Regions from separate parts of the Brachybacterium sp. AOP43-C2-M15 genome, predicted to be linked through region 1. Evidence: predicted binding sites of a transcription regulator. Region 1 holds the regulator's gene; each other region holds the start of a gene.
What was found. The regulator LexA, encoded in region 1, represses DNA repair genes until DNA is damaged. The targets are predictions, from matches to a motif close to TCGAACANNTGTTCGA.
Positions count from the first base shown of each region.

Region 2: the regulator LexA is predicted to act here: its motif matches at 4,966-4,981, upstream of ACT3SP_RS06100 (DUF222 domain-containing protein).
Region 3: the regulator LexA is predicted to act here: its motif matches at 2,145-2,160, upstream of ACT3SP_RS14885 (HNH endonuclease signature motif containing protein).

Region 1 is NZ_JBQSWB010000005.1:229,253-236,706, reverse strand. Features, by position in the region: gene ACT3SP_RS07620 (proteasome assembly chaperone family protein) at 359-1,333, opposite strand; gene ACT3SP_RS07615 (HelD family protein) at 1,489-3,732, shown strand; gene nrdR (transcriptional regulator NrdR) at 3,937-4,419, opposite strand; gene ACT3SP_RS07605 (peptidoglycan-binding protein LysM) at 4,448-4,843, opposite strand; gene lexA (transcriptional repressor LexA) at 5,012-5,713, shown strand; gene ACT3SP_RS07595 (ATP-dependent DNA helicase) at 5,816-7,454, opposite strand, start outside.
Region 2 is NZ_JBQSWB010000004.1:183,405-190,858, reverse strand. Features, by position in the region: gene ACT3SP_RS06115 (glycosyltransferase) at 1-948, opposite strand, end outside; gene ACT3SP_RS06110 (class I SAM-dependent methyltransferase) at 1,147-1,746, shown strand; gene ACT3SP_RS06105 (FAD-dependent monooxygenase) at 1,865-2,941, opposite strand; gene ACT3SP_RS06100 (DUF222 domain-containing protein) at 3,009-4,958, opposite strand; gene ACT3SP_RS06095 (response regulator transcription factor) at 5,347-5,988, opposite strand; gene ACT3SP_RS06090 (sensor histidine kinase) at 5,976-7,319, opposite strand; gene ACT3SP_RS06085 (VOC family protein) at 7,372-7,454, opposite strand, start outside.
Region 3 is NZ_JBQSWB010000014.1:14,980-22,433, reverse strand. Features, by position in the region: gene ACT3SP_RS14890 (GNAT family N-acetyltransferase) at 1-369, opposite strand, end outside; gene ACT3SP_RS14885 (HNH endonuclease signature motif containing protein) at 388-2,073, opposite strand; gene rsmD (16S rRNA (guanine(966)-N(2))-methyltransferase RsmD) at 2,416-2,970, opposite strand; gene ACT3SP_RS14875 (ATP-dependent DNA helicase RecG) at 2,972-5,185, opposite strand; gene rpmB (50S ribosomal protein L28) at 5,461-5,658, shown strand; gene ACT3SP_RS14865 (Type 1 glutamine amidotransferase-like domain-containing protein) at 5,743-6,486, shown strand; gene ACT3SP_RS14860 (NAD(P)-dependent alcohol dehydrogenase) at 6,635-7,454, opposite strand, start outside.

The DNA of each region.
Region 1 (7,454 bases):
CGTCCATCATCGGTCGCACGACGCGACCGCGGTGCCGCGTGAAGCCGTCCCCCGCCGGAGCGGGTGGCGCATTGGTGCGTGCCGTACTGCTGTGCCGAGGCACCGTCGTCGGACTGTCCTGCTGGACCTGCATCACCGCAACGCCGCCATTCTGTCACGATCGTGGCCCGGTTCACACGGAGTTGCTCGTGGGCCGGTCACGAAGAGATAACGAACTTGCTGGGCCGACTCCCGAACGGCCGCAGGAGCAGGCGCGATCGGGAGTCCGAGCGCGACCGGGCGCCCGGGACCCACGCCGCATCGCGGTCCGCGCCGAGAGCCGCACCGCCGGACGGCGGCGCCGGAGGGGATGAGGGCCTCACCGGCCGGGCGGTTCCTCGGGGGAGTCGCCGTCGTGATCGGCGAGGAAGCGCTCGAAGTGCTCCCCGATCTCGTCAGCCGTGGGGAGGTCCATCGTGGTCGCGAGCGAGGTCGCGTCCCCGCCCTCGCTCAGCGAGTCGTACTGCTCCTCGAGCGCGCCGACGATCTGCCGCACCTCTCCGTTCTGGGCGAGGGTCCCCTGAAGGGCGACCGTCGCCGCATCGGTGAGGTCCCCGAGGTGCACGAGGGGGAGGTCGAGATCGGCGGCCTCGCTGACCCGCCGCAGCAGTGCCAGCGCCCCGGCCGGGAAGTCCGTGCGCGTCAGGTAGTGCGGGATCTGCGCCGCATAGCCCATCGCCGGATGCGCGGCCCGACCCAGCCGGTGCTCCAGGAAGGCGCTGAAGGCGGCGGGGATGATCAGCTCGGTCCCGCCCTCGTCGTCCTCCGGCGCGGTCCCCGGTGCCGGGGTGGGGGCCGCGCCCGGACGGCCCAGGAGCGCGGGATCGTTCGCATGGGCGAACAGCCCGATGGGGCGGGTGTGGGGCACCGCCATCGGGACCGCCTGCATGCCGACCACCCGCTCGACGTCGAAGTACTCGACCAGGTCGGTCAACGCCTCGGCGAGCCGCCGCCACTGCAGGTCGGGCTCGGGCCCGTCGAGGAAGAGGAAGGGGCGGTCCTTCTCGTCGTACATCAGCGAGAGCGTCAGCTCCGGCATCTCCACCTCGACGTAGGAGGTGCCGTCGAAGGTCGCGTGCGGTCGGGCGCCGCGGTAGTCGATCAGCTCGTCGGTCTCGAAGGAGACCAGGCGCAGGTGCCTCAGCTCGTCACGCAGATAGGTGGAGGCGATGCGGCAGGCATTGCCCGCATCGACCATCCCTGGCAGCGCATGGACGAGCGTGAGCCCGGTGCGCGGAACCGCCTCGAGGACCTCGGTGGCCTCGAACCGGTAGAGATCACGGGGATCGCGCATCGCGGTCTCCTCCCTCGCGGCCGTCCGGATATCGATGACCTGATGGCACGCGCACCCAGGCCCGTCCACCATAATGGACCACTGTGCTTCGCCGCCCAGGGGTTCATCCGGAGGTCGGCGCAGTGTGTGGACGAACAGGCGGAGAGGCAGGGGCCGTGGAGGACGCTGAGGAACAGATCGCCCGGGAGATCGCGCGCGAGCAGGCGTACGCCGACCGGCTCTACCAGCGGCTGGACGAGCTGATCGCCCAGGTCGAGGGGAACCTCGACCAGATCCAGGCCTCGCAGCACGCGTCGACCCACCAGAACCGCTCCGAGCGGGACTCGTTCCTCGCGCTGTACGAGGACCGCCTGGCGCTGCTGCGCTCGGTCGCGCGCTCGGTGGTGTTCGGCCGACTGGACATGGACGACGCCGCCCGTCATTACATCGGCCGGATCGGGCTGTTCACGCCCGAGCGGGAGCAGCTGCTGGTGGATTGGCGCGCGCCCGCCGCCTCCGCCTTCTACCAGGCCACCAGCACCCAGCGTCACGGGGTGAGGCTGCGGCGGCACCTCGTCAACCGCGGCCGCACCGTGACCGGCCTCGAGGACGACGTGCTGGACCAGTCCGTGCTCGACGATGGGGCGCACGACGTCGTCCTCCAGGGCGAGGGAGCGCTGCTCGCCGCGGTCTCGGGACGGCGCACGGGCCGTATGGGTGACATCGTGGCGACGATCCAGGCCGAGCAGGACCGCATCATCCGTGCGGAGAACCGGGGCGTGCTCGTGGTCCAGGGCGGGCCGGGGACCGGGAAGACCGCGGTCGCGCTGCATCGGGCCGCCTACCTCCTCTACACCCATCGTCGCCGTCTCGAGCACACCGGCGTGCTGATCATGGCGCCGACGACCGGCTTCCTGCGCTACATCGAGCGGGTGCTGCCCAGCCTCGGCGAGTCCGGGGTCGTGATGCTCACCCCGGGAGAGCTGTTCCCGGGGGTGGAGACGTTCCGGCACGACGAGGACGAGGTGGCCCGGATCAAGGGCGACATCGCGATGGCGGAGCTGATCTCGCGCGCCGTGAAGCAGCGTCAGCGCATCCCCGAGGAGGATCTCCGCCTGCGCATCGACGGCACGCCGATCACCCTCACCCGGGAGGCGGTGCGCTCCGCGCGGCGAGAGGCGCGCGCCTCCCACAAGCCGCATAACGCGGCGCGGGCCGTCTTCGTGCGAGCTGCGATGGAGCGCCTGGTGGAGAGCTACGAGAAGGCCCTGCGCGCTCGCGGGCACACCGTGGTCCCCGAGGACCGCCCCGACCTGCTCGCCGACCTCCGTCACGATCCCGAGGTCAAGCGCCGCCTCAACCTCGCCTGGCTGCCCTACACGCCCCAGGGCTTCCTGCGGATCCTGCTCTCGCGTCCCGATCGTCTGCGCGCCGCCGCGCCGCGCTCGCTCGTGGAGCGGGTCGATCTGCTGGTGCGCCCCAAGGACGCGCCATGGACGGTCGAGGACGTCCCGCTGCTGGACGAGGTCGCCGAGCTGCTCGGTGAGGACTCCGCTCCGGCAGAGGCACGGGCGCGCGACGACGCCGAGCGGCGGCGGTCCGACGTCGAGTACGCCAGGAAGGTCATCGAGAACATCGACACCTCGGGAATCGTGCGCGCCGAGGACCTGGCCGACCAGGTCAGCCAGGTGCGGGACGGCAGGACGCTCGCCGAGCGCGCCTCCGCCGAACGCAGCTGGACCTACGGCCACGTGGTCGTCGACGAGGCGCAGGAGCACTCCCCCATGAGCTGGCGGGCGCTCATGCGTCGCGCCCCCACCAAGTCCTTCACCGTGGTGGGCGACGTCGCCCAGACCTCCTCGGCCGGAGGCACCGACTCCTGGTCGTCCGCCCTGGCCCCCTACATCCAGGACCGGCTGCAGGTCGAGCACCTCACGGTCAACTACCGGACCCCGAGCAGGATCATGGACCGTGCGGTGGCGATGGCCCAGGCGCACCGCCTTCCCGTGACCCCCGTCAGCTCCGTGCGCGAGGGGGATCGCGATCCCCGCATCGAGCACGCTCCGGAGCCGGAGCTCGCCCGACGCGCCGCCGAGGCCACGGCCGCGGTCCACGAGGAGCGGCTGGGACGACTCGCCGTCATCGCCGCCGAGGAGCGGATCGGCGACGTCGCGGCCGCCCTGCGCGTCCGGGAAGGGCTGCCCGCCGTCGGGATGGGCTCTGCGGGCGTGGACGACGAGATCGCGGTCATGACCGCCCAGGACGCCAAAGGACTCGAGTTCGACGCCGTGGTGATCGTGGAGCCGGCGGAGCTGATCGACGCCCACGGGGCGGGCGATCTCTACGTCGCCATGAGTCGCCCCACCCAGCACCTCGGGGTCGTCCACGCCCGGGAGCTGCCGCCCGGCGTCTCGGGGTGACGCGCCCGTCGGCACACATCGCGCCGCACGGAGCAGGGGCTCTCGCCGCACGACCCGGGACGAGGATCGGCGGCCGTGGCTTCCCCTCCACGACCGCCGATCAGGTGTGCACTGCGTGAGTGCACGGGGCACATCTTATGCACAGGATCCCGCCGGGCCGAACCGGATCCACGAATTCACCGGATCCGCACCGGCCCGGACCCGTCAGAGAGCCGGCTCCTCCGCAGGCGCGACACCCTCGCGGCCCTCGGCGCGCAGCCGCGCGATCGCGGCCTCGAAGTCCCCGAGGGAGTCGAAGTCCTGGTAGACGCTCGCGAAGCGGAGATAGGCGACGACGTCCAGATCCTGCAGCGGCTGCAGGATCGCCAACCCCACCTGATGGGCGTCGATCTCTGCCAGCCCGCTCGAGCGGATGCTCTCCTCCACGCGTTGGGCGAGCAGGGCCAGCTGGTCGTCGCTGACAGGGCGGCCCTGACAGGCCTTGCGCACACCGGAGATCACCTTCGCCCGGCTGAACGGCTCGCTCACGCCGGAGCGCTTGAGCACCGACAGCGATGCGGTCTCCGAGGTCGAGAAGCGCCGGGAGCAGTTGGGGCACTGGCGGCGGCGGCGGATCGTCGCGCCGTCATCGGACGTGCGCGAGTCCACGACGCGCGAATCGGAATGGCGACAGAACGGGCAGTGCATCCGCCCAGGGTACCGGCAAGCCCTCCGCTCAGCGGCTGCTGCTCTCCTGCCCCGGCAGCTCGATCTCCTGCCCGGTGGTGACGCGACCGGTGGGGAGCTGGTTGATGCTGCGGACCTCGGCGACGAACTCCTGCTCGCTCATGCCCTCGGGGGCGAACTCCTCCGCGTAGCCCCACAGGGTGTCCCCGGCCTCGACGGTGACCGTCGTCGGCCGGGACTCGTCGGAGCCGGCGAGCGCCGAGGACAGATCGACCGTGAGCAGCACGGCGGCGGCGACCAGCAGTCCGAGGAGGAACGCGAGAGTGGTGACCAGCAAGCGGCCGCGCCGCGTCGGCTCGAGTCGAACGCGCGCTCGAGAGGATGCCTCGACCTGCGGCTCGCGCTCGCGGGGGAAGGCAAGGACCGTGGCGGTGGCGGTACGCATATCCGAACTCCTGTTCGATCGAAACTCTGTGCGACTCTAGCCCCGCTCGACGCGACACGCAAGAGAAACCTCGAACACATGTTTGGCTTCCGACGTCCGTCGCCCTACGCTGGGGCACAGGACAACGGAACCGCGAGGGTCCGACAGACGACGCCAGGAGGCCCCACGATGACGCCGAGCACCCCCAAGCCGATCCGGGCCCGCGGCGACGCCCCGGCCGATGAGCGCACCGAGGGGCTCACGCGACGGCAGCGCCTCATCCTGGAGACCATCAACGACGCCGTCTCCGCGCACGGCTACCCGCCCACGATGCGCGAGATCGGCGACGCGGTGGGGCTGACCTCGTCCTCCTCGGTGGCGCACCAGCTCCAGTCCCTCGAGCGCAAGGGGTTCCTGCGCCGCGACCCCAAGCGGCCACGGGCGATGGAGGTCGTGATGCCGGGGGCCGACGACGCCCCCGCTCCCGAGCTCGCCCCGGAGCCGGAGATCAGCCCGAACTCGGTGACGGTCCCGCTGGTGGGCCGCATCGCCGCAGGTGTCCCGATCACGGCCGAGGAGCAGGTCGAGGACGTCTTCACCCTCCCCCAGCGGCTGGTCGGCGACGGCGAGCTGTTCCTCCTGCAGGTGGTCGGGGACTCGATGATCGACGCCGCGATCTGCGACGGCGACTGGGTGGTGGTGCGCTCGCAGAGCACCGCGGAGAAGGGCGAGATCGTCGCGGCGATGATCGACGGCGAGGCGACGGTGAAGACCTTCGTCCAGCGTGACGACCACGTCTGGCTGATGCCGCACAACCCGGCCTTCGCGCCGATCCTCGGCGACCACGCCGAGATCCTCGGCAAGGTGGTCGCGGTGCTGCGCGCCGTCTGAGCGACGCGGGGCCGGTCCCCTCGTCGGCGGGGCCCGCGAGCCCCGCCGACGGGTCCCGGCCGCTGCCGCGCCAGGGACCGCCGGCGCCCCCTGGCGGCGGACTCAGGTGTCGGCGAGACGGCGCAGGGCGCCGAGGGCCACCTCGGGATCCGCAGTGGGCCACAGCGGCGGCATCGACTCCCGCAGGAAGCCCCCGTAGCGTGCTGTCGCCAGGCGCGGGTCCAGCACCGCGACCATGCCGCGGTCCTCGTGCGATCGGATCAGGCGCCCGGCCCCCTGGGCGAGCAGCAGTGCCGCATGCTGCGCGGAGACGGCCATGAAGCCGTTGCCCCCGCGCCGACCGATCCGCTCCTGCCGGGCGGCGGTGAGCGGGTCGTCCGGGCGCGGGAACGGGATCCGGTCGATCGTCACCAGGCGCAGCGAACGCCCGGAGACGTCCACCCCCTGCCAGAGGGTGAGGGTGCCGAACAGGCTGGCGTCCTCGTCCTCGCGGAAGGTGCGCACCAGGTTCGCCATCGAGTCCTCGCCCTGCACGGCGATCGTGAGATCGAGCCGGGCGCGGACGTGCTCCGCGGCGAGCTCGGCACCGCGGCGCGAGGAGAACAGGCACAGCGCCCCGCCGCGGGAGGCCTCCACCAGCTCCGTCAGGTGGTCCAGCATGGCCGGGGAGGGACCGTCGCGGCCCGGCTGCGGCAGATGGCGCGCGGTGTACAGGATCCCCTGGCGGCGGTACTCGAAGGGGCTGCCCACATCGAGCCCCGCCCAGGCGCTCGACGTCTCCAGGGGCGGCAGATCCTCGGCAGCGAGCCGATCGTGGCGGGAGAGGCCCACCTCGCCGGCCGCGGGCTCGAAGCGACCGCCCAGGGCAAGGGTCGCCGAGGTGAGTACAGCGGTGCGGTCCTCGAGGATCGCACCGCGCATGGCACCTGCCACGCTCAGCGGCGCGACCTGGATGCTCGAGCGTCCCGTCGCCTGCGAGTGCGAGATCGAGACCACGTCGTCCTCCCCGGGGGCGGAGAGCCGCTCGCACACGTCGATGATCTCCTGCAGGTTCGCGCGCACGGTCTTGCGCGCGCCGGCGGAGGAGTCGTCGCCGGCGTCCTTGGCATCGGAATGCGCCGTGCGCGCCTCGGTGCGGAGCTGCACGACCGCATCGGCGAGGCGCTCGGGCAGGTCTCCGATGACGCGGCCCTCCGAGGACAGCTCGAGAGCCTCCCGCAGCTCCTCGGACGCATCCTCCAGCGCCGTCCCGGCCACGCCGAGGCCGCGCAGGTCCCGCACGGTGCCGCGCAGCATGCCGGGACTCAGCACATCGGTGACGGCGCTGGTCACGCGTGCGGAGAGGTCATGCGCCTCGTCGAAGACGACCACGTCGTGATCGGGGATGATGCCGTGCCCGTCGAAGGCGTCGATCGCGAGCAGGGCATGGTTGGTGACCACGACATCGACCTCGCGGGCGAGCTCCCGGCTGCGCTCGGCGAAGCAGTCCTCGACCATCGGGCAGCTGCTGCCGATGCACTGCGTGCCGGTCACGGACACCTGGCGCCATGCGCGGTCCGAGACCGCGTCCTGGAGGGAGTCGCGATCGCCGCTGTCGGTCTCCTCGGACCATTCGCGCAGACGCCGCACCTGGTCCCCGAGGCGTTCGCTCCCGCCCCGCGACGGATCGGCGGACGCCTCGGCGAACAGGGCCCCGGGGTCGATGTCCACCGGGTAGCCGCCCGCGATCTTGTGCTTGCAC
Region 2 (7,454 bases), on a different contig from region 1:
ACCGAAGGTCTCCGACCAGCTGGTCAGCAGCAGCGCGCCGGCGCAGCGCATCTCCTCGGCGAGCTGGTCGCGGTCCAGCGAGCCGACGAAGTCGACGCGATCCTCGACGCCGAGCTCCCGGGCCAGCGCCCGCAGATGCTCGAGGTAGTCCTCGAAGTCCTGGGAGACCCCGCCGGCGAGCACCAGACGCGCCTCGAGGGCCGGGTCCAGGTGGGCGAGCACCTCGAGAGCGAGGTCGGGACCCTTGAGGGGCTGCAGGCGCGCCGTGAACAGCACCGTCGGTCGAAGGCGCCGTGCGGAGACGTCGTCGCAGGGACGGAAGCGCTCGATGTCCACCCCGGGACGCACCACCGCCAGCCGGGACCCGGGCACGCCGTAGCGCTCGCCGACGGTCCGGGCCTCGGCCTCGGAGACGGCGATGACGAGATCGGAGCCGGTGGCGGCGAACTGCTCGCCGGGGATGCGTCCCTCGGACTCGGCGGGCTCGCCCGCATCGAGGGTCCCGGACCCCTCGGGCGCGGCGACGGAATGGAAGGACTGCAGGTGAGGGATGCCGAGCTCGCGCGCCAGAGGCAGGGCCGCGACGCCGCTGAACCAGTGGTGGGAGTGGATCAGGTCCCAGCCGTCGCTGTTCGCCGCGCCGGCGAGGATCTCGTGCAGCGCGCGGCGGAAGGGAGCGATCGTCCGGTCCATCGCGCTCTTGGCGAGAGGCTCGGCGGGGCCCGCGTCCAGGTGGAGGAGTCGCACGCCGTCGGCGACCTCGACGACGTCCGGGGCGGAGGGGTCGCTGCGCCGGGTGAACAGATCCACGCGGTGGCCGAGCCGGGCGAGCGCGAGGGCCTGCTCGAGCACGACCACGTTCATCCCCCCGGCATCGGCGCCGCCGGGCTCCTCGAGCGGGGAGGTGTGCAGGGAGATCGCGGCGATGCGCAACGAGGTGGCCGACATGCCCGCCATCCTAGGCCGGGCCGATGCGCGGGCGGGTCCCCTTCCTGCGCCCGGGGTACGCCCGTCAGTTCGCGGGAGGCCCCACGGCGGTGCGGGGATGCGATGGATCGCCCTCCTGTGTTCGCCCGTGACGAAACTTCACGCGGCCTGCGTCACGGGAAGTTGAAACGGGCATCAGCATCATGGAGCCTGACAAGCATGGAGACGGCGGAGAAAGTTGATTGGGCTGCACTGAACGCCCACGCTGCGGGCCGTCCTGCCCGCCGACTGGTGGCCAAGGCGATCGCCGCGGCCGGTGGCGACCGTCAACCGGGCACCGTGCTCGATCTCGGCGCCGGGGCCGGGGCCGATTCGCTCCAGTTCGCGCGGCGCGGTTGGACCGTCCATGCCTACGACAGCGACGACACCCTCGCCGCCCGCCTCGTCGAGAACGAGCGGATGACCGGCTCGGTGCACTTCCATCACACCGACATCGCGGACGTTCCCGTGTTCCCTTCCGCGCAGATCGTGTACTCGACCTACACGCTGGGCCTGCTGGGTCCTTCGGCACTGCCGGAGGTCTGGCGGAAGCTGGTGGCGGCGCTCCCGCGCGGCGGCGTCATGGCGGTGGACTTCTTCGGGACCAATGACTCCTGGGCGGAGCGCGCGGACGTCGCGACCCTGCCGCTCGAGGAGATCGATGCGATGTTCTCCGGGTTCCAGGTCGTCGACCGGTCGATCCGCGACGAGGACGGGCGCTTCCTGGCCGACAAGAAGCACTGGCACGTCATCACGACCCTCGCGCGCAAGCTGCGCTGATCCGGCCCCGGCGGCCGCCCTCCGCGGGCGCCGCCTCACTCTCTGCAGACCCTCGTGCACCGTCGGCAGGTGCTTCTGCACCCGCGGCAGGTGCTCCTGGACGCCCTGCGGACGGGGCTCATGCGGAACGGTCGAGCATTCCGAGGTCCCCGGCCCTTCCGGCCCTTCCCGGCCACCTGACCCCGCCGAGCGTGCGGTCCCTCAGCGCGGCGTGATCGCTGGTCATCGCGATGGCCGCCACCATCCCGGAGGCCACCCGCCATCCCTGTCCCGGGAGCGTGCGCCGCTGTGCGAAGAGGGTCAGCGCTCGGCCCACGGAGCACGGCGCCTCACGGAGCGCCGCGGCCAGGGCGTCGGCGTCCTGCAGCGCGGTGTTCGCGCCGTGGCCCAGGTTCGGCGCCATCGCATGTGCGGCGTCGCCCAGCAGCACCACGTCCTCTCGCACCGGGATCAGCGGCGGGACCGTGTGGATGCCGTGCACGAGGGTGCGCTCCGGAGTGGCTGCGGCGAGGACGGTGTCGATCTCGTCCCGATGCCCGCCCACCACGTGACGCAGATGCGCGAGGTCCTCGGCACGGGACACGGTGCGGTGCACGGGGATGCCGGCGAACCAGTTGGTGCGCTCCCCGGCCAGTGGGGTGATGCCGAACAGCCAGCCGCGGCCCCACGTCTCGGAGATCTCGGGCGGAGGCACCTCCGCGGTGCCGCGCAGCACGGTGGCGCCATGGTCGCGGGCACGGGGCCGACCGGGCCAGCCCGAGCGCCGCGTCAGCGAGTGGACGCCGTCGGCGCCGACGAGGAGATCGGCGCCCGCGCGCAGGGGGCGGACGTCCTCGATTCGACGGCGGTGCGTGATCACGGAGCGCGGCAGAGCATCCTGCAGGATTCGCACCAGGTCCGAACGGGCGATGAGGAGGACGTCCCCGGCGGGCACGGTGGCGAGCACTCTGCCGTCGGCCGTGCGGAGCGTGCCCTTCTGCGGGGCTGCGGCGGCCGCGCGCACGGCATCCAGGACCCCGAGACGCTCCAGGACCCGCTGCGCGGAGCGGAACAGCCCGAGAGCGGTCCCGACGGCCGGGACGTCGAAGCGCTCGTCGATCAGGTCGACGTGATGCCCGTCGGCGGCCAGGAGGCCGGCGGCGGCGAGCCCGGACACACCGGCACCGAGGACGCGGATCGTGAGGGCAGGGGGCATGGATGCACTCCGTGGTCGAGAAGCGTGCTCCGACTCTATGCGGGCGGGACGCCATGTGGGCGGGACTCTACGTGGGCGGCCGGAACGGTGGGGCTGGCGGCGAGGACGGCGGTGCCGGCGGCGGCGGGTCCGACGGGATCGGCGGCGGATCCCCGTCGGGCGGACCGTCCGCGTCGAGGGCCGTGTCTGCGTCGTGCGGACCGTCTGCGTCGTGCGGACCGTCTGTGACGGGCGGAGCGACTGGGTCCGGTCGTCGCTCCTGCGGCCCCGTCGTCGCCGGGAGGTGCAGCGGCGGCGTGGTCGAGATCCCCTGCGCACCGTGAGGGCTGATCCAGAACCAGGCGGCTGGTGGTGACTGCGGGGACGCGGCGCGCTCGCCAGCGGCCGGTGCGTCCAGAGCGTCGGCACCGCTGGTGATGGCCGAGGCGTTCCGGGGGTCCGAGGAGCCCGTGGTGTCCGAGGAGCCTGTGGTGTCCGAGGAGCCCGTGGCCTCCGTGACGTCCTCCGCATCCTCCGCGCGATCCGCGTCCGCCGCGTCCTCCGCCTCCGTCGGGTCCGCCGGAGTCGCATCGAACCCGGCGATGTCCAGACCGGCGCCGTCGAGCGGTGCGATCACCCAGGACCCGTGCTCCTTGAGCAGGTTGCAGCGCACGCACAGCCCTTGGCCGTTCGCGTAGCTGGTGGGGCCGCCGCGATGTGACGGGACCACATGGTCCGCCTGCCGGATCTTCGCGTTGCACCACGGGGTGCGGCAGGTGGTGTCGCGCCACCGCAGGATCCTGGCCAACCCGGCGGGGAATGCCCTGGCCTGCGACTCCATCGCGATCAGATCGCACGTGCGCGGTTCCGAGTACACGCGCCGGTAGAACGCTGTGACCTCGTCGTCAGGATGCTCGGGCACCGTGTGCCGGAGATGCCCGGGCGGACGCCCGAGCAGTGTGTCCGTGACGATGTGCGCCGGGATCGATCCGTAGCCCTCGAGCTGCGCGCTCTGATCCTCGTCCTGTCGTCCCAGCAGCGCCGTGTCGGTCACGATGATGCCGACGTCGAGGCCGGGGGTCGGTCGGGGCCGGGAGGGAGCCTCGTCGGACCCCTCGGCCCGGTGCAGGATGGCATCGACCAGCAGATCCGCCTCGAGCGCGGGCACGGAGGTCTTCTCCCCGGCCGCACGCAGGGACTCCGCACGCGAGTTCAGGGACGTCATCATGCCCACGGCGTCGATGCCCCGGAGCACGGCGGTGACCCGGGCCATCCCGTTGGCCAGCGGCGTCATCGTGACGTGGCGCTCCCGCGCCGCCCGTTCGGCCCTCTCGCGGGAGGTCTCGGGCTCGAGCCTCTGGACCATCTGCTCGATGTCCGAGCGCAGTCGTCTGTGGCCCTTGCCCTGCAGGGTCCCGGGACTCTCCCGGATCATCTCGTCGACGCGCGTGCAGGTGGCGGGGGAGGCGCCGCGCAGCGCTGCGGCCACGGTGGTGGCCTGCGCCTCGGTGACGGACCCCTCCCAGAGGCCGTCGACGGTGCCGGGCATCTGCTGGACCAGCCGTCGGGCGGCGGCGAGGGAGAAGGAGGACGCGGCCGGCGACACGCGCCGAGCCAGGGCGATCTCCTGATTCGCTCCGCGTCCCTGCTCGGCGGCGGGGAACCCGCGCGCCTGGTCCTCCCGTCGGATCCGCTCCTCCGCGGCGACCTGCCACGCTGCGCCGACCGCGGCGAGGGAGGAGCGGAGGTGATCGAGCCCGCCGAGCACGGCGAGCGCCTCCGCGGGGGAGTCCGGGGCGGTGTCCGGGAGGGAGTCGCGCACGGAGCTCGTGCGGGTGAAGGCGACGAGCGTGGCGGAGACGATCTGCGCGAGCACGGTGCGCGCCCCGTCGCTCGCCTCGACCGCCGTGAGACGGGCGGCGACGGCGTCGAGGACATCCGTCGAGCGCGAGGCGGCCTCCCCGCGCCCGCCATCGTCCCGGCGCGGGGAGGCCTCGTCGGGCCGGGCCCCGTCGTCGCGCGGCGTCATCGAATCCATGCCGCGATCGTACGGAGATTCGATTGCGACCACCACCCTCGCCCTCGGGCGGTGGATAACTCCTCGGCTGTGGACGAGAATGTGGAGAAGGGGGCTCGGTGGAGGAGCGGTCGCGGACGGCGCGCTCCGTCGGCGACGGTGTCCGCACGACTCGAGAGTGTGAGGATCTGGCTGGTCGCGCGGAAGGAGGCTCCGCCTGAGCCGCGGGTCGCCCGCCGTCGCAGGGGCGGCGCGGGGTGGGCCTGGGCGTGATATCGAGAGGAATCTCCGCGACGATCACGCGAACGGCGACCGGATAGTACGTCAAGAGCGTCCTGAAGAATTGTGGAGAAGTCATCCCGGGGAGGAACGGTCCCGGTGTCGCCGCCCCGTCGGCGCTCCGGCGAGCTCAGCGCCCCAGCAGCGTCAGCACCGCCGTCACCCGGCGGTGCACGCTCGCGCTCTCGCTGAGCCCCAGCTTCGCGAACAGCCGCTGGGTGTGCTTCTCCACCGCGCCGCCGCTGATGAACAGCCGCTGCGAGATGCCGGCATTGGTCAGTCCTTCGCCCATCAGCTCGAGCACCTCCCGCTCGCGCGGGGTCAGCTCGTCCAGCGGGGTGCGTCGGCGCGAGGCGATCACCTGGCCCACCACGTCCGGGTCGATCGCGACGCCGCCGGCCGCCACCCGCTCGATGGATTCGAGGAAGGCGCGGATGTCGAACACCCGGTCCTTCAGCAGGTACCCCGTGGCGTGCTCGCCGGACTCGATCAGCTCGGTCGCATAGCCGACCACCACGTACTGGCTGAGCAGCACGATCGGCGCCTCCGGCCACTCCCGGCGGATCTCCTGCGCCGCGCGCAGCCCCTCGTCGGTGTGGCTGGGCGGCATGCGGATGTCGGAGATCACCAGGTCCGGTCGCAGCTCGAGCGCCCGCACCACCAGCTCGGTGCCGGTCGAGGCCGTGCCCACCACCTCGTGCTCCGCCTCCTCGAGCACCAGGCGCAGGCCCTCGCGGATCAGTGCGGAGTCGTCCGCGATCAGGACGCGCACGGGATCACCGCCTCCACGCGGGTTCCCGCCTCGGCGGGAGAGGTGACCGTGAAGCGGCCCTCGAGGGAGGCGACGCGGCCCGCGAGCCCGGCGAGACCGCCTCCGGTGCGCACCTCGGCGCCGCCGCGCCCGTCGTCCTCGATCCTCACCCGTGCATCATCCCCGACCCTCGCGACCTCCACCAGGACGCGGCCGGCCCCCGAATGCTTGGCGGCATTGGTCAGCGCCTCGGAGACGACGTAGTAGATGCCGATCTCGACGTGCTCGGGGAGGTCCAGCTCCGGGCACTCGACAGCGGTGGGCAGCGGGGAGATCGCCGCGAGCTCGGTGAGCGCGGCGGCGAGGCCGCGGTCCACCAGGATCGGCGGGGCGATGCCCCGGGAGAGCCGTCGCAGATCGTCCAGGGTGAGTCCCAGCTGCTCGCGGGTCTCGCGCAGCACGGTCTGGGCCTTCTCGGGGTCCCTGGCCGCGAGCGCCTCCACGCGGGCGAGGTCCATCGAGGCGCGCACCAGGCGCTGCTGCGGACCGTCGTGCAGATCGCGCTCGAGCCGGCGCAGGGCGGCGGATTCCGCGGAGCGGCCCGCGGCGCGGGACTGCTCGGTGCGCACCAGGCGCTGCTGCTCCTGATGCCGCGAGCTCAGCAGACCGCGGGCGACGCCCTGGTGCAGCGCGGTCAGGCCGCGCACCACCGGCCCGAGCGTGAGCAGGAACAGCAGGCCCACGCCGAACTGCATGGCCATCTCCGCCGGGAGCGTGAACGGCTCGGGGACCCCCAGCAGCGTGCCGAGGCCGTCGTTCGACGACGAGGGGAGCACGTTGTCCAGGACCAGGGTGGCGATCGGTCCTCCGAGGGTGGCGAACGCGCCGACGGTCCAGGCCAGGGCCAGCGGGAAGGTGATCAGCGAGAGCAGGAAGTTGACCAGCACCCACAGCGAGTCGAGCCAGTTCTGGGGATCGGTCAGCGGGGTGAGCAGGCGGCGGGTCCGACCGGCGCCGGCGGGGGCGCGCACCGGCGCGGGGGTCGGCAGGTCGGTGCCGAGGAACGAGGACTGCACCGCGCGCTCGGCCATCGCGAAGCCGCGGGCCACGAGCACTGCGAGCATCAGGATCGGCAGGCCCACCCAGACGATCACGGTGGAGGCACCGGCGGAGAGCAGGCCGAGGACGAGGGAGAATCCGATGGCTCCCAGCACCAGGGCGAGGAATCCGTAGGCGAGGAAGCGGCCGATGCGAGCGGCCCAGCGGCCGACGGACCAGCGCTCGGACGGTGGCGACGGTGCCGTGGGGGAGGGAGGGGCGTCGAGGGCGTCGGGCAGGGGCATCGTGGTCATGACTCCACTCTGGCGATGGATGCTCGCGCGCCCCATCCTGTCACCGGGTGGATCATTGTCGGGCTGGCCCGACGCCGGTGCTGCTCACGTCGCTGCCATCCGCCTCGGCGAGCGCCCGGGCGCCGTCCCACAGGG
Region 3 (7,454 bases), on a different contig from region 1:
GAGGAGGGCGGCGGCGAACTCGGTGCCGAGGCCCTGGCCGTGCGCGGCGGGGTCGAGCACCCAGCCCAGCTCGGCCTGCTGCCCCTCGGCCTGTGCGCGCACGTCCGCCTGGGACCATGCGTCCTGACGCTCGACCTTGCCGCTGGCGACGATGCGCCCGTCCCGCAGGCCGACGATGCAGCTCGCCAGCGTCCCGTCCCACCACCGCTGATGCTCCTCGAGCGTGGGGCTGAGGGTGGTCGTCCACTCCTGCACCTCGGGCCTGCGGTACCAGGGCCACACCGCGGCGGCATCCTCGGGGAGTCCGCGGCGCAGCTCGAGCCGGTCGGTGGGCAGGGGCCAGTCGAGGTCGTCGAGGGTGAGGGCCATGGGGTCAGGCTACGTCCGTCAGAACGGTGGCGCGCCCTGCCCGGGCGGCGGTGGGAGCGGTGGTGGACCGGTATCGCGCTCCTCCTCGTACTGGGGGTCGGAGTAGTACGCGAGCAGGTGCATCCCCCATCGCTGCGCCTCCTCGCGATCGGCGGCCTCGGCCGGTGACTCGTCGAGGACCCCGAGACGGGTCAGGGCCTCGAACTCCTCGTCGTCGAGGTGTCGCTGCCAGGCGTCCTGCAGGAGGTCGGCGAGCTCGCGCGTGACGAGATCGGTGTTCTGAGCGACCTCGCACACGGCGATATCGCCCACTCGCCAACGGGTGCCCTCGGTGCCCTCCTCTCGTACGGGGTCGAGTCGGCCCGCGGACTTCATCCGGTGGTGGGTGCGACACAGCCGGTGCAGGTTCTCGATCCTGGTCGGTCCTCCGCGAGAGGGATGCTCGAGGTCGAACTCCTCGATGTGGTCCGCCTCCCCGACGGTCATGACGTTGCGGGTGCAGCCGGGGACCGCGCAGACGGGGTCGATCAGGCGGAGGTTCTCGGCCATCGCGCTCGTGGAGCGGTAGGTCTGCGAGGCCGATGCCGCGTAGGCGCCCTTGATCGGGTGGGTGAGCACCCGTTCGAAGGCAGGGGCCCTGGCCACGAGCTCACGCGCCATGCGCGGCGGGATCGGGACGGTGCCGTCCAGCGTCGCGGGGGCGCTGGAGAGGCCCAGCAGGGTCAGCACCGGCACCACCACGGAGATCCGGAAGGCGGGCTCGGGCACCTCCACCGGACCGGTCTCCAGCATCGATCGCACCGCCACCGCGTACTGGAGGGCGGCGAGCGTCATCTGGCGCCCTTCGCGGGCGACGTCCCCGTCGAGGTCGAAGGGGATCGGGGCACCGTCCTCGAGCGCTCGGCGCTGGGCGTCCTGGACGCTGCGCGCGGCGGCGTCCAGGCGCCGTCCGAGGACGATGATCTCGGGGATGGGCCCGCGCACGGTGAGGCAGGCGGTGCCGTCCCCGTCCTGCGAGGGCTGGACGGAGACGCTGCGCTGCTCGCGCGGGGACTCGTGGACCGCGGATCTGCCGAACCACTCGACCAGGAGGCGCAGCTCGCGGTAGAAGCGCTCGACGTCGATCGAGTCCAGCTGCCAGAGGGCGACCCGTTCGTCGACCTGGTGCCGCTGGTGCGAGGTCAGGCGCAGCACGCTACGGAGGAGCCACTCGAACCACTCCGCGGGAAGTGCTCCCTCCTCGACCCGGGCGAAGCAGGCCGGGAGATCCGTGACGGCGATGTGGGCGTCACGGAGGCGGTCCTCGCCGCGGGGGAGCTTGGCCCGCAGCCCCGCGGCGGCCGCGAGCGCGTTCAGAGCCTTCTCGTCGCCCTCGTCCTCCTCGGACCAGAGCGAGGCGAGGTCCCGCATCTCGGCGACGTAGAAGGCGGCGTGCTCCTGCCGACGACGGCGGAAGATCCGCAGGACCGTCTCCGCCTCGGCGGACTGCGGAGCGACCTCTGCGCGGCCGACGACGGCGTGCGGGGTGAGCTCCGTGCGGGCGCGCACCCGGCGGCGCGGCGGCTCGCCGGGGCGGACGGGGAGCGCGACCGGTCCCGGGCCCTCGGGCAGGGCAGGGACGGGGAGCTGGCGCGGGGGCGGGAGCGGGGCGCCGTCGGGCGCGGCGGCATCCGAGCGGGCGGAGACCCGGCGAAATCGTCCCATGACCCCTCCCCTCGTTCCCTCGACGATCGCGGAGCGCCGACCTCGGACCCGCTTCCCGACCCTCCCCATTTTAGAACGTACGGTCGACTTGCGCCAGAGCACGGCGAGATATCCGCACATCTGTGGACGACCATGGGCGGTGGAGGAAGCGTCACATGATCCACATTCCGCCCACATCCTGTGGATACTCCCAGGTCACATAGCGCACGGGGAATCCGTGCCGGCGCCGCCGACTTCCCTCCCGAGCTGAGGATCCCCGAGAATGCGCAGGGCGCACACGACGCCCCGAAAAGGCATATTCTGCGACGCAATGCAAGGCCCGCCGAAAAATGTGGACAATCCTCAGGCCGGTCCACCGAACTGCAGCACGGTCTCGCCGTAGGTCTTCGTGCCGTCGTCCGCCCACCCCTCGGGCCAGACCAGCGGGCGAGTGCGCGAGGAGCGCTCCGCGACCACGAGCGCCTCGTCCGTGAGCGCGGGACGCAGCGTCAGCAGCAGCTGCTCGAGCGCCTCGGTGGGCACGTCGTAGGGCGGGTCGAGGAAGACCAGGGTCGTTCCGTGGCCGGCGAGCGAGCCGGCGACGGTCGCCGCTCTCCCGGCCCGGATCTCGGTGCGCTCGGCGAGGCCCAGCTCCGCGGCGGTGCGACGCAGCTGCTTCACCGTCGGCGAATGGATCTCCACCAGAAGCGCGTGATCGGCGCCGCGCGAGAGCGCCTCGAAGGCGAGCGCGCCGGTGCCGGCGTAGAGGTCGAGGACGCCGGCGCCGGCGAGCGCTCCCCAGCCCTCGAGACGGTTGAACAGCGCCTCGCGCACCTTGTCGGAGGTGGGACGGGTGCCCTTGCCGGGCGGGCCGGGGATGGTGCGGCCGCCGAGGCTGCCGGAGACGATGCGCGGCATGTCAGCTCCTCTCCACGTCGGGGTCGGCGTCGCGCAGGCGCTCCTCGACCGCCCCGGCGAGGGCCGGATGGGCGGTGAGCTCGGGGTCGGCGGCGACCACGGCGAAGGCGTCCTCGCGGGCCTGCTCGATCGCGCGGGCGTCCCGCAGCACGTCGAGGTGCTTGAGGGTGCGCTGCAGGCCGGACTGCTCCTCCCCCACCAGGTCGCCGGCGCCCCGACGGCGCAGGTCGAGCTCGGCCAGGGCGAAGCCGTCGGGGGCCTCGGCGATGCGCTGCAGGTGCTGGGAATGCGCCTGATCGGGCTCGGCGCTGGTGTCGAGGAAGGCGATGCCGGCGTGCTCGCCGCGGCCCACGCGGCCGCGCAGCTGGTGCAGCTGGGAGACGCCGAACCGCTCGGCGTCCAGGATCACCATCACCGAGGCGTTGGGCACGTCGACCCCCACCTCGATGACGGTCGTGGAGACCAGCAGATCGATCTCCCCGCGCCCCATCCGCTCCATGACCTCCTGCTTCTCTTCGCCGCTCAGCCGCCCATGGAGAACGGCGAGGCGGGCGCCGGCGAGCTCGGGCCGCTCGGCGAGCCGGCGGACGGTCTGCAGCACGCCGCGGGCGGGCTCGAGCGGGGGCGCCTTCTCCCTGCCCTCCTCGTCGAGAGCCGGCGGGGCCGGGGCGTCCGCCTCCTCCTCGTCGATACGGGCGCAGACCACGAACACCTGGCGCCCCGCGGCGATCTCCTCCGCGGCACGCTGCCACATCCGCGTCACCCAGCTCTCGACCTTCTCGTGGACCACGAAGCTGGAGACACCGGCCCGGTGCCCGGGGCTCTCGCGCAGCGTGAGCACATCGAGATCGCCCACCGTGGCCAGAGCGGCGGTGCGCGGGATCGGGGTCGCCGTCATGACGATCACGTGGGGGCTCTGCCCGGATGGGCCCTTCGCACGCAGGCGCCGGCGATGGTCCACCCCGAAGCGGTGCTGCTCGTCGATCACCGCGAGGCCCAGGGAGGCGAACTCGACGCCCTCGGTGAGCAGCGCATGGGTGCCGACGACGATGCCGGCCTGTCCCGAGGTGACGTCGAGCAGCGTCTCCCGCCGATGGGCGGTGCGCTGGGAGCCGGTGAGCAGACGCACCCGGGTCGCCTCGGGGTGGGCGTCGAGCTGTCCGGCGCGGGAGAGCTCGCCGAGCAGGGTGGTGAGGGTGCGGTGGTGCTGCTCGGCGAGCACCTCGGTGGGGGCCAGCAGCACGGCCTGATGGCCGGAGTCCACCGCGCGGAGCATGGCACGCAGGGCGACGACGGTCTTGCCGGAGCCGACGTCCCCCTGCAGCAGGACGCTGGTGGGGTGGCCGTTGCCGATGCGCTCCTCGAGCTTCGCGCCGATCTCCCGCTGCCCGTCGGTGAGGGCGAAGGGGAGCCGCTCGTCGAACAGGCCCTGCAGCGGGCCCTCGGCCGCGAGGACGGGGGCGGGGGTGCGCTCGTCCTGGGCGCGGCGCTGGGCGAAGATCGTCTGCAGGACGAAGGCCTCCTCGTAGCGGAGGTGGGCCATGCCCCGGCGGGTGTCCTCGACGGTGAGCGGGAGGTGGACCCGGCGCACGGCCTCCTCGAGCGGGGACAGACCACGGCGGGCGAGGGCCTCGGCGGGGACCGGGCGGGAGAGCGAGCCCGCGTACTCGAGCCCCTTCTCGGTGGCCGATCGCATGGTGGCCTGAGCGATGTTCTGGCGCAGCGGGTAGACCGGGCGGGGGCGCTGGGCCCAGGCGCGGCCCTCGTCGGTGTCCTCGACCGGTTCGTAGTCCGGGTGGGTGAGCTGCAGCGCCTTGCGATAGCCGTCGTAGCCGACGGTGCCGCGCACGAGGATCCGGGCGCCGATCGGGAGTCGGCCGCGATGCCACTGGACCTGGTGCTGCTTGGTGAGGAAGAAGGTGAGCGGGAGGGAGTCGGTGCCGTCGGAGACGGTGACCTCGAGGACGAAGCCGTGCCGGCTGCGCATCGCCCGGTCGCGCACCGACTCCACCTCGACGATGGCGCTGACCTCCTCGCCCTGGTGGATCTCGCGCAGGGAGCGCAGCGGGGCGGGGACCATGTAGCGCCGAGGGGCGAAGCGCATCATGGTGTCCAGGTCGCGCACCCCGAAGGACGCCATCGCCCTGGACTCCTTGGAGACCAGCAGCTCCGAGAGCGGCATCGAGCCCCGGGCGGACTCCTGCCTCCTGGCCATGCGGACCTCTCCTCGTGCTCGGCGATCGCAGTCCCGGTCGGCGCGACCTGCGAGGTCCTATCGTGCCACTGCCCTGCGACGCTGTGGCGGAATCCACAGCGGCCCGGAACACCCCTCCCCTTCAGGCGCGCGGGCATCTGGGCTATGCTTCCGTGGTTGCCCTGACCGCCGGGGGCTCGCACCTCCGTGCTCACCCAGGTCACCGACCCCGCCGCACTCGGCGCGGGGGTGGAGCGGGCACCGCGATCAGAACATCGACGTACCAGGAGACGACAGTGGCTGCTTCCACGTGTGACATCTGCGCCAAGGGCCCGAGCTTCGGCAAGGCCGTGTCTCACTCGCACCGCCGCACCTCGCGTCGCTGGAACCCGAACATCCAGTCGGTCCGCACTGTGATCAACGGCACCAGCAAGCGCGTGAACGTGTGCACCTCCTGCCTCAAGGCAGGCAAGGTCAGCACGCTCGGTGCCTGAGCGAGACCGCAAGGACTCATTCCCAGGAGCCCTCACCCGATCGGGTGAGGGCTCCTGCGCATCCCGGGGGTACGCTCGCGTGGCATGACCGCCGCCGCACCCACGATCCTGGCCACCAGTGCCGGCTACCGCCCGCACGCCCGTCTGCGCTTCGGCTTCGGGCCGATGATGGCCCTCGCCGTGGAGCTCGGCCAGGAGCGGGGCCCGCGTCGCGAGGGCCCGCCGCGGATCTGCAACGTCTCGACCGCCTCCGGCGACGACAAGGGCTTCCAGCGCGACATGGAGGAGGCGGCGCGTGAGGCCGGGTACGCACTGCACCACCTGAGTCTGTTCTCGCAGCCGAACGTCGAGGACGTGGAGGGCTACCTGCGCACGTTCGACGTGGTGTGGGTCAACGGCGGCTCGGTGGTCAACCTCCTCGCGGTGTGGCGGGCGCACGGCCTGCCCGAGATCCTGCACCGCCTCTGGCAGGACGGTGTGGTGCTCGCCGGGATCTCCGCGGGCTCCATCTGCTGGTTCGAGGGCGGGGTCACCGATTCCTTCGGACCGGTCCTGCGGCCCGTCACCGACGGCCTCGGATTCCTTCCCGGGGCCAACGGCGTGCACATGGACAGCGAGGCGACGCGCCGGCCCCTGCTCCGCTCCCTCGTGGCGGACGGGACGCTGGGGCCGGCGCTGTGCACGGACGACGGCACCGGGCTGCTGTTCCGCGGGACGACGCTCGTCGACGCCGTCAGCGAGGTCGACGGGGCGCGCGCCGGCCGGATCTCGCGCGATCCGGACGGCACCGTGGTCGAGACCGAGCTGGAAGTGCGTCGACTGGAGTGAGGCCGGTGGCGCGGCGGACGCCCCGGCACCCTGCGCCCCGTCGCCCAGCACGTCAGCTCGCCCCGCCCCATGCCCCCTCCTACAGCGACATTCATCTGTTTTTCACGGCACGGCACGAATGTGCTGTGGAGTGAGGGTGGGGCGATGCTCAGACCGGCTCGGCGTCCGCGAAGGTCGCCGTGTCGATGACGGCGCGGAAGTGCACGTCGCCGGCGACCACTCGGTCGTAGGCGGCGTCCGCGCCGTCGACCCCGATCGTCTCGATCTTCGCGGCGATGCCGTGCTCGGCGCAGAAGTCGAGCATCTCCTGGGTCTCGGCGATGCCGCCGATGTTCGAGCCCGCGAGAACCTTGCCGCCACCGATCAGGGAGCCGAAGCCGAGCGGCTGCTTCGCCGGCGGCAGCCCCACGACGGCCATCACCCCGCGCGGGGCGAGCAGTCTCAGGTAGCGGTCCACGGGGATGTCGGCGCTGATGGTGTTGAGGATGATGTCGAACTCGCCGCGGTGGTCGCGGAAGAAGCCCTCCTCCGTGGTGGCGAGGACACGGGTCGCGCCGAGGGCGAGGGCGTCCTGCTCCTTCCGCAGGGAGCGGGAGAGCACGGTGACCTCGGCGCCCATCGCAGCCGCGATCTGCACGCCCATGTGGCCCAGCCCTCCCAGGCCCAGCACGGCCACGCGCTTGGCGCGCCCGTCGACCTGCTGGTCGGCGCCCCAGCGGCGCAGCGGGGAGTAGGTGGTGATGCCCGCGCACAGCAGCGGTGCGGCGGCATCGAAGGCGATCTCGTCCGGGATCCGGCACACGAAGCGCTCGTCGACGACGACCTTCTCGGCGTAGCCGCCCTGGGTGATGGTGCCGTCGACGTCCTCGGCGTCGTAGGTGCCGACATTGCCCTCGAGGCAGTTCTGCTCCTGATCGGCGCGGCACTCCTCGCACTGCCCGCAGGAGTTGACCATGCAGCCCACGCCC